One region of the Geobacillus sp. FJAT-46040 genome, then DNA from elsewhere that is predicted to be linked to it. Evidence: predicted binding sites of a transcription regulator. Region 1 holds the regulator's gene; each other region holds the start of a gene.

Region 1 (5,326 bases):
ATTTGCTTTTTGCAACATCAGCTTGGCGAGCGAAAGGCGTGCTTTCTCCCCGCCGCTTAAAGCGGAGACCGGTTTTAAAACGTCATCGCCGGAAAACAGGAAGTTGCCGAGCACGGTGCGAATTTCTTTTTCTGTCTTTTCGGGGTAGGCGTCCCACAGCTCGTCAAGCACCCGTTTGTTCGATGACAAATCAGCTTGGTCTTGATCGTAATAGCCGATTTGGACGTTTGCGCCGTAGCGGAGCTCTCCTGTTTGGATAGGGAGTTTTCGGGCGATCGCCTTCAGCAATGTCGACTTGCCGATGCCGTTCGGCCCGACTAGGGCGACGCTTTCGCCGCGCGTGATGCGGAAGCTGATTTGGCGGATGATGGGTGCACCGTCGCCATAGCCAACGGCTATGTCTTCAGCGGTGAGCACTTCATAGCCGCTCGGTCGATCGATCGAGAACGAAAAGGAGGCTGATTTTTCATCGCCGACAGGCCGTTCGAGCCGTTCTATTTTTTCCAGTTGCTTTCGCCGGCTTTGCGCCCGTTTGGCCGTCGAGGCACGGGCGATGTTGCGCTGGATGAAGTCTTGGAGTCGGGCGATTTCTTCTTGCTGTTTCTCGTACCGTCTTAACTCTTGTTCGTATTGCTCGGCCCGCAACTCCAAATAGCGGCTGTAGTTGCCGGCATAGTGTTTGAGCGTGGCATTCGACAGTTCGTATACGTCAGTGACGATTTTGTCTAAAAAGTAGCGGTCGTGGGAAACAACCAGGACGGCACCGGGATAGGCTTGCAAGTACTGCTCCAGCCAAGCGAGCGTCTCAAGATCCAAATGGTTCGTCGGCTCGTCCAAAATCAATAAATCCGGCTTGGACAACAGCAATTTCCCAAGGGCAAGACGCGTCCGCTGTCCGCCGCTTAACGACGAGATCGGCGTTGTTTTATAATCATATGAGGAAAACTGCAGCCCGTGCAAAACGGAGCGGATATCGGCTTCGTATTGGTAGCCGCCTTGTTCTTTGTATTGTTCTTGCAGCTCGTCATACGTTTTCAGCGTTTTTTCATAGCGAGCTGGATCGGCGAGTACGTCTGGGTCGCCGAGTTGCATGCTGAGTTCGGCAAGCTGTTTTTCGAGTCCTAGAAGCGGGGTGAATACCTCAAGCATTTCGTCCCAAATGGAACGCGGCGAGTCGAGCCCGCTGTTTTGCGCCAAATAGCCGATTTTGATATGGTTTGGTTTGATGACTTTGCCGCTGTCGAAAGAGAGTTCACCGGCGATGATTTTCAACAATGTCGATTTTCCTGCTCCGTTGCGGCCGACAAGGGCAATTCGGTCGTGGGACTGTATTTCTAGTTTTATATTCGATAAAATAAGGTCAGCGCCGAAATATTTCGTGAGCCCGTGCACTTGCAAAATGATCATGTCCGTCACCTCGCGAATAGTTTAACGTAAGTCGCGAAAACGGTCAAAGACGAATGATGAAAAATCGTGTATAGTGTATAAATGGAGGAGATTGTATTGTCATCGTTCACTCATTTCAATGAACAAGGGCGCGCGAAAATGGTTGATATTACGCACAAAGAAGATACTGTGCGAGTGGCTGTGGCGCAAACGAGCGTGACTGTCAGCCGGGAAATTTACGAAAAAATGACGAGCAATGCGATCGAGAAAGGGGATGTGCTCGCCGTCGCTCAAGTGGCGGGGGTGATGGCGGCGAAGAAGACAGCTGACCTTATTCCAATGTGTCACCCGCTTATGTTAAAGGGTGTGGACATTGCTTTTGCTTGGGAAAACGATGGAGAAGCGCATAAGCTCGTCATCACGGCAACGGTGAAAACGAAAGGGAGCACAGGAGTGGAAATGGAAGCGCTGACGGCCGCTTCGGTCTGTGCGTTGACGGTGTACGATATGTGCAAGGCGCTTGATAAAGGAATGGTCATCGGTCCGACGTATTTGGTCGAAAAAACGGGCGGGAAGTCTGGCCATTACCGACGGAAAACCGATTAGCTGGGGGATGAGATCATGAGCAACGAACAACCGAAAATTCCGCAGGCAACCGCCAAACGGCTGCCGCTTTACTATCGGTTTTTGAAAAACTTGCACGCTTCCGGCAAGCAACGCGTCTCCTCTGCCGAGTTGAGCGAGGCGGTGAAAGTCGATCCGGCGACGATCCGCCGCGATTTCTCCTATTTTGGTGCGCTTGGTAAAAAGGGATACGGGTATAATGTCAATTATTTGTTGTCGTTTTTCCGCCGGACGCTTGAAGAGGATGAGGTGACCGAAGTCGCCTTGTTTGGCGTCGGCAATTTAGGCACCGCCTTTTTAAACTATAATTTTTCGAAAAACAACAATACGAAAATCGTGATGGCGTTTGATGTCGATGAGCGGAAAGTAGGAACGACAGTCGGCGGGGTGCCGGTCTATCATCTCGATGAGTTGGAGGAGCGGCTTCGCGGCGACATTCCGGTCGCCATTTTAACCGTGCCGGCCGCCGCGGCTCAAGCGCTGACCGACCGCCTTGTCGCCCAAGGAATTAAAGGCATTTTAAACTTTACTCCGGCGCGGTTGAACGTGCCGAACCATATTCGCGTCCATCATATCGATTTAGCCATTGAGCTGCAGTCGCTCGTCTATTTTTTGAAAAACTATCCATCGCCATCGTAAAAGGAGAGAACAACACATGAAATATTTGTTGCTCGTTGCTGCAATTTTGTTGCTGTTTGGCGCGAAAAAGCTGCCGGAATTAGGGCGGTCGTTCGGCCAGTCGCTTCGCGAGTTTAAAGACGCCACAAAAGGGCTCGCTGATGACGAAGAAACGAAAACCGACCGATGACAAGGCAGGATGGAGAAACAATGAATGACAAAGAAATGTCGGTGTATGAGCATCTGGGTGAACTGCGAAAACGGCTCATCATCGTGCTCATCTTTTTTGCTGCGGCGCTTGTCGTTAGTTTCTTTTTTGTCGATGATGTCATTTTGTATTTGCAGCGAACGGCCGAGGCGAAGCATTTGACCATGAACGCCTTCCGCCTCACCGATCCGATTAAAGTGTATTTTCAGTTTGCCTTTGTCATCGCAGCTGTGCTGTCGGCTCCGGTGCTGTTGTATCAAATTTGGGCGTTTGTAAGCCCCGGTCTGTATGAAAAAGAGCGGAAAGTGACGTTAAGCTATATCCCGGCGTCGATCGTTCTTTTTTTAGCAGGCGTCAGCTTCGCTTATTTCGTCTTGTTTCCGTTTGTCGTTCGATTTATGAGCCAGCTGGCTGACCAACTAGGGGTTCAACAAATGATCGGCATTAATGAATATTTTCAGTTTTTGCTTCAGCTCGTGCTGCCGTTTGGCATCGTATTTCAGCTTCCGATTGTTGTGCTGTTTTTTACCCGCTTAGGGCTTATTACGCCGCAGCTTCTTGTTCGCATCCGCAAGTATGCGTATTTAGCGCTGCTTATTTTAGCGGCGGTCATTACGCCGCCGGATGTGTTGTCGCAAGTGATCGTCATGATTCCGCTCACCATTTTGTATGAAGGAAGCATTTGGGTGGCGCGCATCGGCTATCGGAAAGCGCAGCGAGCAGTCGAGCAGGAAGGCAATGAGTGAGGCGGGACGAAAAACATTGAGAGGAAAGCGAGCAAGGCCGGGCCAAACGAAGGGGCTGTCTCAAAAGCCGCAAAACAGGGTTTTGAGGCCGGCCTCTTGTTTTTTTGTTTCCATTTTCACGATATGATCGCCGTCATGGGATTGATGTTCTGGTCCCTTCCCGCGCGAATCACGGGAAGGGGGTCAGCGTTTTGAGGCGAAAAGAAGGCGAAGGGCGGTGCCGAAATCAAAGGCAGCGAGCGCCGCTAAAGCGATGGTGGAGACGTTCCAAACCGTTTCATGAGCACTTTCGATGGCCAAATACGTAAACATTGAGCCTAAGACGAAATACAGAAGCGAAAACAGCCGAGGGTTTCGCATCATAGCCAAACCCTCCAAACGGCGAGCGGCAGCTCGGACTGGCGCATCATTTTCTCAATCTCGTCGGCCAATAGCGTCTGCATGACGACGACGAACGTATTCATGGCGACATGGGCGAAAATCGGTACGAAAATGCGGCCGGTTTTTGCGTATAAAAACGCGAATACCATCCCCATGGATGTGTACAGAAGCAAATGTTCCGGCTCCATATGGACAATGGCAAACAAAAGCGAACTGACAAGCGCAGCAAGCCAAAAGTTGTATTTTTCATAAAGCGAGCCGAAAATGATTTTGCGGAAGATGAGCTCTTCCAAAATCGGGCCGATGACGGAGGTGACGACGACCAACAGCGGCGTCAGGCGGATGATATCGATGATTTGCCTTGTATTTTCCGACCCTGGTTTGATGCCGAGCAGCCGCCATTCGATGTTGGCGGCGATGCTTTGGGCCGCGAGCGCCAAAAAGACGCCCAAGACCGCCCACATCCACGAGGAAGCAAGCGGCAGCCGCCGCATCATTCGTTCGTTGCGGTCACCGCGGAGCAGCCATAAAATCACGACGAACGCAAGCAGAAAGCTGATGACCGCCCAATACCCGGAAGCCAGTTTGGCGGCTTCGAGGCGGCTTTCCGTTCCTTGGCCGACGCCGAGGGCGCGAAGAAGCGGCACGCCGACAAAGGCGGACAGCTGCATGACGATATACGTGATGATGACGTACCAGTGGTTGCGTTTCAAACCCTCTACCCCTTTTATTTCAAATTATATCCGTATTGTAGCACATGTATGGCGAAAATAGTAAGAAAACTGCATCCTCGCATCCCACCTGACCGCCGTAAAAAAAATTAACCGGAGCCGTTTATCAGTCCGAGGAATGTGAAATAATGAAAATGGGCTCCGCGCGGATGGGGAGTAGAGGCAAAACAACCGGCTCCTTTTGCTCTTTCTTCTTTAGGAGAGAAAAACAGTTATTTTTTTGCATTTCCTACTTGCAAAACGGAAAGAAGTTCATTAATATTATAAGTGTGTTAGCACTCAATAGTGATGAGTGCTAATAAGAACGGTAAAAACTATCGTTAAGGAGGTTGTTCCCCGTGTTGAAGCCATTAGGCGATCGTATTGTCATTGAAGTCGTGGAAACAGAAGAAAAAACGGCTAGCGGTATCGTTCTGCCGGATACGGCGAAAGAAAAACCACAAGAGGGCCGCGTTGTTGCTGTCGGTGCAGGCCGCGTGCTCGATAACGGCCAACGCATCGCGCCGGAAGTCGAAGTTGGCGACCGCATTATCTTCTCGAAATATGCGGGCACAGAAGTGAAATACGACGGCAAAGAATACTTAATTTTGCGCGAAAGCGATATTTTGGCTGTCATCCGCTAATATATGCGT
Region 2 (5,326 bases), 1.5 Mb from region 1:
CGCGCGCCGCTTTTGGCAGTGGCCGAACAGCTCGCGGTCACCCCGGCTCGAGAGCGGATGGAGCAATATGTCGAAACATTTGATTTCGGCAAAAAAACGAATTTGTACTTGACGTATATGACAAACGGCGAGCAGCGGGAGCGCGGAATCGAACTCGTCGCCTTAAAAGCGCGCTACGAGGCGGCCGGATTCGACGTCTCCGATCACGAGCTGCCCGATTACTTGCCGCTCATGCTTGAATGGATGGCCTATGCAGATCAAGAGCATACGACCGCCTTGCTCGCCGATTATGCCGGCCATATCCGCGAAATCGGCGACAGGCTGGCAGCGGCAGGCAGCCCGTATGCACAGCTGTTTGACGCGCTCAATCACACATTCACTCAACTCGGCGTGACGCCGATCCCGAAAGGAGGTGCAACGGCATGGTTAGCCAATTTCTCTGGGTGATCGTTCCTTATTTGTCGCTTGTGCTCTTTATCGCCGGCCATGTTTGGCGCTACCAGCGCGATCAGTTCGGCTGGACATCCAAATCAAGCGAACTGCTCGAAAAACGGCAATTGCGCCTTGGAAGCCTTCTCTTCCACTGGGGCATTTTGTTCGTCTTCGTCGGCCACGTGATGGGCATTCTCATTCCGGAACCGTTTTACACGGCGTTAGGCGTTACGGAGGAGATGTACCACGTCATCGCCTTGGCGGGCGGCATTCCCGCTGGTTTGGCGGCCTTCGTTGGTTTCGTGATCCTTTTTCGCCGCCGCTTGACGGTCAAGCGCGTACGGGTGACAAGCAGCACCGGCGACTGGGTCGCGCTCGGATTTTTGCTTGTCGTGATCGCCAGCGGGTTGTCGTCGACGTTTCTGAACATCGATTCGCACGGGTTTGATTACCGGACGACGATCGGCCCGTGGTTTCGCGGCCTTCTTACATTCCGTCCGAACCCAGCTTATATGGAAACGGTGCCGCTTTGGTTTCAAATTCATATTCTCGCTGCATTCGGTTTGTTCGCTGTCTGGCCGTTCACCCGCCTCGTTCACGTGTTCAGCTTTCCGCTCCGCTACTTGCAGCGCAGCTACGTCGTCTATCGGAAGCGAATGCCAAAACAAGCAGAGCCGTTCAACCGCGCCAAATAAGCGAGCGGCGTGCGTCACATCAGGAACCCTAAACTGAACAGGCGGGGGCAAACCGATTGCCTAACAGCCGGCCTGTCAACTTTAACGGCGGCGGAAACGAAACAACGTGCGCTTCCGCATATCCTAACGATCATGCATAACAACCTGCCAATAAATGAACCAATAATAAAAAACAGGATGCCCGTCGTTTGGGGCATCCTGTTTTCCATTTGTTACTTAGTTAATGCGCGCAAACAGCTCTTCTTTCTCCGCATCGGACAACAGCCGCTCGGCCATCGGGAAGAGCACGTTCTCCTCTTTCATGAAGTGCTCATCCAAAATGTGACGCGCCTCGATGACCGCGCCGGCAAGCATCAACGCCTGTCTGCTGTCGATGTTCTCCGGCAGCTGGGCGGTCTTTTCTAAAAACATGGAAAGGCGCGCTTTCGCCTGTTCGTGTTCGTATTCCATGACGGCAATAGGGCCGGTCGTCCGCCCGATGTACCGAGCCATCATCGGGAACAATACGCCTTCTTCCCGCTCCGAATGCGGATCTAGAGCGGCGACGAACGATTCAACTTTTTCTCTCAAATCAGCGAGCGGCTCGCGCCAGTTGCGGTCATCTGTCCCTTGGCCGATCGCTTCCGCTGTGGCAAGCAGCTGCTCCATTTGGACGCGCAGCGGGCCGTGTTCTTGTTTTAATTGCGCCAGTCCGGCGCATAATTTCACCCCTTCAGGGCCGCCCATATGGCAAAATGAATGCATCATCAATTCCTCCTTTTTATGATCCGTCCGTTGTTTCCATTATACTGTGTGCAGCATCTCCATCGTTGTGAGTCATATCACACCGCCGACAGGGAAGCGCAAAAAAAAAAAACAGCACGCGCGCCCCCATGAGCGACGCGCCGTAGCAAATCCCCGCCGAACCGTGCTCGCCATCTGCTGGAATGAGCTTCGTTTCATGCTCGCCCCGCCCTTTCATATGAAAAATACATACCCAGTTTTATTATAAGCGGCAAATGTTCGAAAAACTGTGACAAAAAATAAACAGTTTAGCATTTTTGATGAAACACATAATATAAAACATTTAACAAAAAGATGATCTCTTATATAGCAGGTTGGAAAATTGATATAAAACAACCCTCAACAGGGCTTATTGTTGAAAATAACGGGCAAGCGTCACAATCATCGCTCCCATCCGCTCATGTTCCGGGGCGATGACGCGATCGACTCCCTCTTCTTCCAATGCTTCTTTTGTCACTTTGCCAACGGCGCAGGCCACGACATCGGTGCGAAACGCGTCAAGCAGCGGTGCGATCTCTTTTTTCTCGCGGGCGAACGAAAAGAAAAAGCGGACTTGCATCGCCGATGTAAAACAGACGGCATCGACTTCGCGCCCGACGATTTCTTTATACAATGTCGCCAGTGTCTCCTCATCCGGAGCGATATGCCGGTATGGCAACAATTCCGTATACAAAGCGCCTTGTTCAAGAAAAAACTGCTTCAAGGCTGGCGCGGTATCGCCGTACAGCTGTACAACAACGTTTTTTTCCGCAAAGTCGTGCCCATAAAGAGCAGCAATCAACCCTTTCGTCGTCCCGTCCTCGCTTGCGGCCACCGGGGTGACGCCGATTTGTTTCAACGCCGTCACCGTTTTATAGCCGCGGGCAGCCACGTTCGCTTCCTTGATCGTTCGATGCCATTGAGCAGCCATTCCCTCCCGGTCGGCCGCTTCCAACAGCGCCTCAAAGCCGATTCCCGTCGTAAATACGATCCAGTCCGGCCGCATGGCGATGACGGTTCGCATTTCCTCTCCCAGTTCGCTTCCCTTTGAAAAGACGGTCCCTTGCGCCGGACGAATGATGGCCGTTCCTCCTTGCTTTTCAATAAGCGTTGTCATTTCGTCCAGTTTGCGTGACGCGCATAAGGCAATCCGTTTGCCATGCATGTCCCTTCCCCCTTATGGTCAGTCGTTCGTCCTTTCCATTCTAAAAGATAGTCTTTGCCTATGCAACAAAAAACCATTCCGCTCCCTGGCACATCGCAACGCGAATGCCGCCTTCATTGGGTATAGCGCCCAGCGCAACAGAACAGACCGCAGGCAGAAACAGCCGACCACCATCAAAAAAACACGCGCCCAAAGACGCGTGCCCTCCGTTCAACGAGTATGTACCATGGCCTCTTCTCCGCGGCGGTCAAAGGAACCGATGATGCGCGTCGGCTCGACGGAAATGAGCCGGTCCAACGGAATGTTCATCGTCTTTGGCGAGGAGACCCCCACTTCAACGACCAAAGGGAGTAAGTGGGGGAGGAATCGCTTTTTTTGTTTTTGTATCACTAAAAAATATGATATAACATATGATATAACTCACATTTCGCACCCTGACAAGGTCAAAACAAAGGATTTTTTATTTAGTTTTTCAGAATAACTTTTTGACCAACACGACGAGCGATGGCTATCCTTTTTTTACCATCACTGGTCGTTCCGTATGACGTTACACGTAAATGCTCTCATCCAGCCCCAACCCCTGCAGAATCCTTCGTTGTTCAGGGGTGAGGGAGCGATCCAGTGAGCGTTGGATGCGTCCATCCGGCAGCTCCAGGAGGACGACGTTCACATATTGAAACAGCTGGAAAATCGCCTGCCCCGTCGGTCGGGTCAGCTTGCGGCCTCCGGCGCCCTTTAATGGGTGTTCGGGTGTGATGAACTGGCGCACCCGGCGCTGAAAGACGCGGTAAATGGCCAAGGCCAAGAGAAACAAATAGCCCAATACCGCAACTCGTTCTGGCTTTTTGACATAGATCTCATCCGTGAAAAAAGGGTCTTTCAAAAAAGCGAAGTTCATTTCCACCGAGATCTGCCCTTTATATAGCTTCAAGATCTCTTGGGCATCCATTTGTTGGCCCTTCCATTCCTCCGGAACGGTCGTGACGAGGACAAACCGGGACGCTTTCCGTCTTGCCTGTTCCCACGCGTTTTGGTCGAATTCGACGTCAAGGCGCAAGAGATACCGCGTCTCCATCTCGGGTTCCGCCCCTTTTTTCGGCCGTCCGCGCCGTTTTTTCGGGCGTACGATCTCTTCGACCGCGGCCTTGACCTGATGAAACCGTGGGCGAAGGGACGTCTTGAGGGACGCCAAGGCTTGTTCAGCGTCTTCCCGGCACGAGAAAGGGTGGCGCTCCCAACGGGCTTGTTCCTCGCGAAGAAGCTCCGCTTCTTTGGTTCGTTCTTTTTCGAGCGTCTTTCCTTTTCGCTGGTCGAGCGCACTCGATTCGACGACGATCAGCCGAACGGGGTGGCCTTCATAGGTGGAGGATGTTTCCCATACCCGGTACGTGGCGCCGTTTCTCTCCGCCAGCGTAAAGGGGTCGCTCCACGGGATGTGGGCCGAATCGGCCTCCGCGAATGCCCGTTTGACGATGCGGAGCGACGAAGGGCCTCGGGTGATCAAAAAGGCGTTGGCCGCTTTGGTTTGCGCCAGAGTGTCTTTTGTCATCGCGGCGGAATCGGCCACATAAATCCATTCGTCTTCCATCTTGGCTTGTTTGAGCTGTTCGTGGACACGGGACAGCACCTCCGGATTCCACGTTTTGTCCGGCAGGTTGCCGTCGTGCACATCGCCGTAAAACGGGATGCCGTCCTCGTTGCCGACCAGTCCGAAGCCGATCTGTTTTTGCCAACGATGATGGCGGTTATAGCCATGTGTGATCTGCAAAGCCTCTAATGAGGCCGATTCATACGCGCCGTAACCCGTCTTGTCCGTCGTATCGGCGTGAAAGGCTCGGAGGGAAAGGCCTTCTTTGCGATAAATGTGAATCAAGCAAGTGCTGATCACCTTGTGAATAGCGGCCTCATACAAGCGGTCGAGATGACGAGCCAAGGCATCGTCGTTCAACCAGGAAGGATGGAGACCGGGACGGATGAGTTTCTCTAGATCGATCTCCTGAGCCCATCGTTCCACGTGAACGAGGGCTTGCCGGCCGTCAAACATATTGTAGATGATGGCCTGAACGGCATCGCTGACTCGAGTCTGGCACTGTGGATCAACGGGAACGAGATGGTCAATCAATTGGGGTTGGCCCAGTTTCTTGAATAGGGCACTTATTATATTCAAATAATCATTACGATAGACCTTTTTGACTTGAACGTTCATGAGAGAAAAACTCCTTCACTTTCCTTGTATGTCAAGGATTCATTCGACGATGGACACAAAAAATCC
Region 3 (5,326 bases), 230 kb from region 1:
GCGAATGCGCCGGCGCCCCGCTTTTTTGACAGTCAGGGCAGACTCCGTACACTTCCATGCGATGATGGTCTACCTTAAAGCCGGTGACGTGAGCGGCAAGCTGCTCGACTTCATCAAGCGCTGGATAGTGGAAATCGACAATTTTGCCGCACTCTTCACAGATGACGTGATAATGATTGGAAGTGACAAAATCAAACCGGCTTGATGAATCGCCATATGTCAGCTCTTTGACAAGCCCGATTTCTTTGAAGACGCGCAAGTTATTGTAGACGGTCGCTACGCTCATATTCGGAAATTTCCCTTCCAGCGCTTTGTATATTTCATCCGCTGTCGGATGGGACATCGAGGTGATCAAATACTCTAATATCGCATGACGCTGCGGCGTGATGCGTATGCCCGTCTTTTTCAACATGTCAAGCGCTTCCTTCAGCTGCTCGTTGGCAGACACCGTCATGCACCTCACTCTCTGTATAAGATGAAAAAAATTATCATTTTATAATATTTATAATTAGTCTACAAGGAGTATATGCCTTTTGTCAATATAGATACCATTAATATATGGGCTCAGCCATCTTTTTAACAAAAAAAAGGGGGTGGGAATCACTTCCACCCGCCGCATTTCCTTCATTTGAGGAGGTTACTATGCATTGTACGCAAAAACGTTGTGATTGATTGGACACTCACCTAGACGATGCCAATCGGGCGACTTCCGCGAGCGCCTCATCGACGTGCCCCTTCACTTTCACCCCACGCCATTCTTGAACCAACGTCCCATCGGGGTCGATAATGAACGTGGAGCGTTCGATCCCCATATACTCTTTGCCGAAGTTTTTCTTTTTCTTCCACACTCCGTACATTTCTGCCACTTCATGTCGCTCGTCGGAAAGAAGCAAAAACGGCAGTTTGTACTTTTCGATAAACGTTTCATGCCGTGCAACCGGATCCGGGCTCACCCCTAAAATGACAGCGTTCAGTCCGGCGAATTGCTCGTGACGGTCGCGAAAATCGCACGCTTCTGTCGTGCATCCAGGCGTCATATCCTTTGGATAAAAATAAAGGACGACATACTGGCCGCGGAAGTCTGAGAGCGAAACCATTTTCCCGTTGCTTGCCGGCAAGGTGAAATCTGGAGCTGGCTGGCCAATGGCGATCGTCATAGCGTTCCCTCCGTCTCCTTAATGTCTTCTTTTAGCGTAACGAAGACAGAGGAAAATTGCAACTGTCAACGGCGATCCCAGTCAAATACCGTGCGCGTGACGATGACAGCAGGCATAATGTAGCCAAGTAGCGCCTCGGCGATGGCGATCCACCGCCCGATGCCGACCGGGGTGACGTCTCCGTATCCGACCGACAGGAGGGTCATGCCGCTTAAATATAGACTGTCTTCCAGCATAGACAGGCGGTTTCCTGCTGCACTGCTTGGTGACGGAGTAAATACATGATGACCGTTGGCTTGCAAAATCATATAAATCATCGCAAACCCTAGCAGCATCGTCACATACCATTGAACGAGCACCCATAAACTGTCAAGGGAGAGGCGGTGCGTTGCTTGTACGCGCGCTGTCCAAAGCGAGGTGATGCTGCCGAGCAGCACGGCGGTCACCACTCCGAGGAATGCGTAATCCATTCGCTTCCCTCCACAAATTGTCCGTAGTTCATATATACACCGTGAAACGGACAATTATGCGGGAATAAGCCGCCTTCCCAATCGGAACAGCGTGTCGCCCCCAGAGCCATACATCCCCCTGTTTGGACAAGAAAGACTGTTGGCACAACTTTTCGTTTGTTGCCTCATCGCGTAAAACAACGGGCTAGCACGCTTTTTAATGTGGCTGCGCTATGATGGAATCGATTTTTTTCGTCATCATTCAATTCAATTTCGATCACCTCGCGGATGCCATTGCGGTTAATGACAGCCGGCACGCCGATGTAGACGTCGCGCTCCCCATATGGGCCATCGAGGTAGGCCGATACGGTCAAAATAGCGTTTTCGTTATGCAAAATGGCGCGCGTCACGCGGGCAAGCCCCATCGCAATCCCGTAGTACGTCGCTCCTTTTTTCTCAATAATTTGGTAGGCGGCATCGCGCACATTGACAAAAATGCGCTCGAGATCTTTTTGCGCTTCTTCCCCTTTGGACTCGACCAGCTTGCGGATCGGCACGCCGCCGATATCAGCCTGGCTCCAGACCGGGAGTTCAGTGTCGCCGTGTTCCCCAATAATATAGGCATGAACATTTTGCGGAGCGACAGAGAAATACTCGCCCAACAAAAAGCGGAACCGCGCCGTATCTAAAATCGTCCCCGAACCGATCACCCGCTCATGCGGCAGGCCGCTGAATTTCCACGTCGCGTACGTTAAAATGTCGACCGGATTGGTGGCGACGAGAAACAGTCCTTGAAATCCAGATGCCATGACCGACTCAACGATCGAGCGGAAAATGGCAATGTTTTTGTCCACAAGATCAAGCCGCGTCTCGCCCGGTTTTTGGTTGGCGCCGGCGCAAATGACAACCAAATCGGCATCGCGGCAATCATCGTAATCGCCGTGCCAAATGTCAGCCGGCTTCGGCGCAAATACTTTCCCATGGTTGAAGTCCATCGCATCGCCTATGGCCTTGCTTTCATTCGCATCGATGAGCACGATCTCATCGGCGATCCCTTGATTCATTAAGGCAAACACATAACTGGCGCCGACAAACCCGGTGCCGATGACCACTACTCGGGTTCCACCGTTGTTTTTCATTGCATTCGTCCCCCTCAATATAATGTGAACACTTTCACAAAATATTTTACACGAAAGGCGCACCGCGATGCATGCGCGATTGTGGCGATTGTTTGACTATTGTTTGTCCATTTCATGGCAGACGCCGCGGCAAACAACGGGAGCACTCAGCTCCCCGTCCCGCGGTACCTCCTGACCCCGGCGTTCCAGAGCATCACGGCGATGATGAAAAACAACACGCCGACAACCGGGGTCAAAAACGCATAACCATACCATTCCTGCTTATGGAGAAAATACGAAGCTGGATAAACGCCGACAAAGGCAAACGGCAGCACCCACGTTAACATATAGCGGATGACGCGGTGATAAATATCGACCGGATAGCGGCCGTAGCTGCTGATGTTGTACATCATCGGCATGATGGATGTGCGGGCGTCGGCAAAAAAACTGATCGTCGCCAGTGAAATGAAAATGCCGGCGTAAATCAATGCACCGCCAATCACAAGCAAAATAAACACGAAGACATCATACCAATGAAATGAAAGAGACAAGCGGCTGCCGGCATACAGCATAATGATCAGCCCGGGCACAGCGCCAAGCAACGATTCGAGCTCCATCCGCTCCAAAATGATCTGGAACAGGCTGTGAACCGGGCGCGTCAACACGCGATCCATTTCTCCCTGAACAATGTAGCGCTCGTTGAAATCCCATAGATTAAAAAAGGCGCCAAATACGGCGTACGGCACAAGGAAAAAGCCGTAAATAAACAACATCTCATCGCGCGACCAACCGTGAAGCAGCGTCGTATGGCCAAACACGACGAGCAAGAACACCAAGTTGACCGCCTGCGCCATGAAGTCGGACAACCATTCAATCAGCAAATCCGCGCGGTATTGCCATTTTGTCTTCATGTACTGGGCCATATATTGAAAAAAAACCGATACGTAAAACAAAGTCTACCCCCCTTGCACAACGAGCCGTTTTTTCGCCACCCGCCATAACAGCACAATCGGAAACCATAACAGCACGCACCATGCCGCCTGCAGAAGCAGGCCATCACGGACAGCAGCTCCTTGAAAACTTTCTGTGATGATCATGCTTGGAATGTAGCTGATGGCTTGAAACGGCATATACGCCATGAGCTGTTGCGCCCAATCCGGGTAAAACGACAACGGCAAAATCAGACCGGAAAATAGATCAATAATAAACCGTTTCGCCCTCAGCAGCCCTTCATTTCGGAACGTAAAAAATGTCACGACTCCCGCAAGCAAGTTCAGCTCCGAAAAGATGATAAAGCTGAATAGAAGCGACAAGCCAAAAGCGAGCCACGTTTTGGCGTGTTCCGGAAACTCGAGCGGCAAAAAGAGCGAGACAACCAGCAACCCCGGCAACGATAGGAAGAACAAGCGGAACAGCCCTTCGCCAACCCCTTGCACCGCTTTCATCCCTAAATAGCTGTACGGGCGGATGAGTTCCGTCGCTATTTTTCCATCGCGGATTTCCATCGCGATTTCGCGGTCAAGGTTGTTAAAATAAAACGCCCGCGCCAGCCAGGAAATGGCGACATACGTCGTCATTTGCCCAAGCGACATCCCTTGCATCGATGATTTGCCGCCATAAATAGCCGACCAAAGGAAGTAATACGCTGAGATGTTAATGGCGTAAATCAAAATGCCAGTATAATAGTTTGTCCGGTAGGCAAGCATCATTAAAAAGCGGATGCGGATCATTTCGACATACTTACCCATGAACCGCACCTTCCTCATAAATATTGCGGATGATCTCCTCCGTCGGCACTTCGTGAATATGGATGTCATTTAACGCACAACGGGCAGCGACGCGGCTGACAACTTCCGGCACGCCTCCTGATGGAACGTGCGCCACCCAAACGTTCGGCTGTTCACCTTTTTTCCAAACAACATCCAACCCTTCAGTCAACTGCTGCAAAAAAGCGGCCGTCACCGCTTCGGCAAACGTAAAGGCGACCCGTTTTCCTTGGCCCCATTTTTCTTTCAACTGCCCGAGCGAACCGTCATAAATGATTTTCCCTTCATCAAGCATAATCACCCGCTCGCAAAGCGCTTCAATGTCTGACATATCGTGCGTCGTCAGCAGGATCGTCGTGCCATACCGTTCATTCAATTGCTTTAAAAACTGGCGGATGTTCAGTTTCACCAGCACATCCAAACCGATGGTCGGCTCGTCCAAAAACAACAGCGGCGGGTTGTGAATGAGGGCGGCGGCGAGCTCGCAGCGCATCCGCTGGCCAAGCGACAGCTTGCGCACCGGCTTGTCAAGGAGCGGACCGATGTCTAGCATCTCGATGACTTCGCCCATATGACGGCGATATTGCTCATCGGGGACGCGGTATACTTTTTTTAACAGACGAAACGATTCTTGCACGGCGATGTCCCACCATAATTGCGAGCGCTGGCCGAACACGACGCCGATCGTGCGCACGAATTTTTCCCGCTCTTTATGGGGATTCATCCCGTTGACGACAATGCGCCCGGATGTCGGCGTTAAAATGCCGGTCAACATTTTGATCGTCGTTGACTTGCCGGCGCCGTTTTCGCCGATATAGCCGACGATTTCCCCTTGC

What was found. Region 1 encodes Rex, which represses fermentation and respiration genes when NADH is low (regulators of the CRP and FNR family bind a similar motif). Its sites were predicted from a motif close to TTGTGAAATATTTCACAA; they were not measured.
Region 2: CD000_RS06220 (hemerythrin domain-containing protein) is a predicted target of Rex. The motif match lies at 1,937-1,954, and genes of this name have one in related genera.
Region 3: CD000_RS13190 (L-lactate dehydrogenase) is a predicted target of Rex. The motif match lies at 2,768-2,785, and genes of this name have one in related genera.

What each region holds. Positions count from the first base shown of each region.
Region 1 is NZ_NISS01000001.1:2,697,068-2,702,393, reverse strand. Features, by position in the region: gene CD000_RS14340 (ABC-F family ATP-binding cassette domain-containing protein) at 1-1,407, opposite strand, end outside; gene moaC (cyclic pyranopterin monophosphate synthase MoaC) at 1,504-1,992, shown strand; gene CD000_RS14330 (redox-sensing transcriptional repressor Rex) at 2,008-2,649, shown strand; gene tatA (twin-arginine translocase TatA/TatE family subunit) at 2,666-2,818, shown strand; gene tatC (twin-arginine translocase subunit TatC) at 2,839-3,582, shown strand; gene CD000_RS14310 (YdiK family protein) at 3,766-3,945, opposite strand; gene CD000_RS14305 (CPBP family intramembrane glutamic endopeptidase) at 3,942-4,676, opposite strand; gene groES (co-chaperone GroES) at 5,033-5,317, shown strand.
Region 2 is NZ_NISS01000001.1:1,174,503-1,179,828, reverse strand. Features, by position in the region: gene narJ (nitrate reductase molybdenum cofactor assembly chaperone) at 1-447, shown strand, start outside; gene narI (respiratory nitrate reductase subunit gamma) at 423-1,127, shown strand; gene CD000_RS06220 (hemerythrin domain-containing protein) at 1,344-1,871, opposite strand; partial or broken gene CD000_RS19535 (pyruvate synthase alpha chain) at 1,987-2,088, opposite strand; gene CD000_RS06215 (uroporphyrinogen-III synthase) at 2,260-3,054, opposite strand; gene CD000_RS06210 (IS1634 family transposase) at 3,602-5,260, opposite strand.
Region 3 is NZ_NISS01000001.1:2,464,180-2,469,505, forward strand. Features, by position in the region: gene perR (peroxide-responsive transcriptional repressor PerR) at 1-454, opposite strand, end outside; gene bcp (thioredoxin-dependent thiol peroxidase) at 681-1,157, opposite strand; gene CD000_RS13185 (potassium channel family protein) at 1,223-1,627, opposite strand; gene CD000_RS13190 (L-lactate dehydrogenase) at 1,792-2,745, opposite strand; gene CD000_RS13195 (ABC transporter permease) at 2,892-3,677, opposite strand; gene CD000_RS13200 (ABC transporter permease) at 3,681-4,472, opposite strand; gene CD000_RS13205 (ABC transporter ATP-binding protein) at 4,465-5,326, opposite strand, start outside.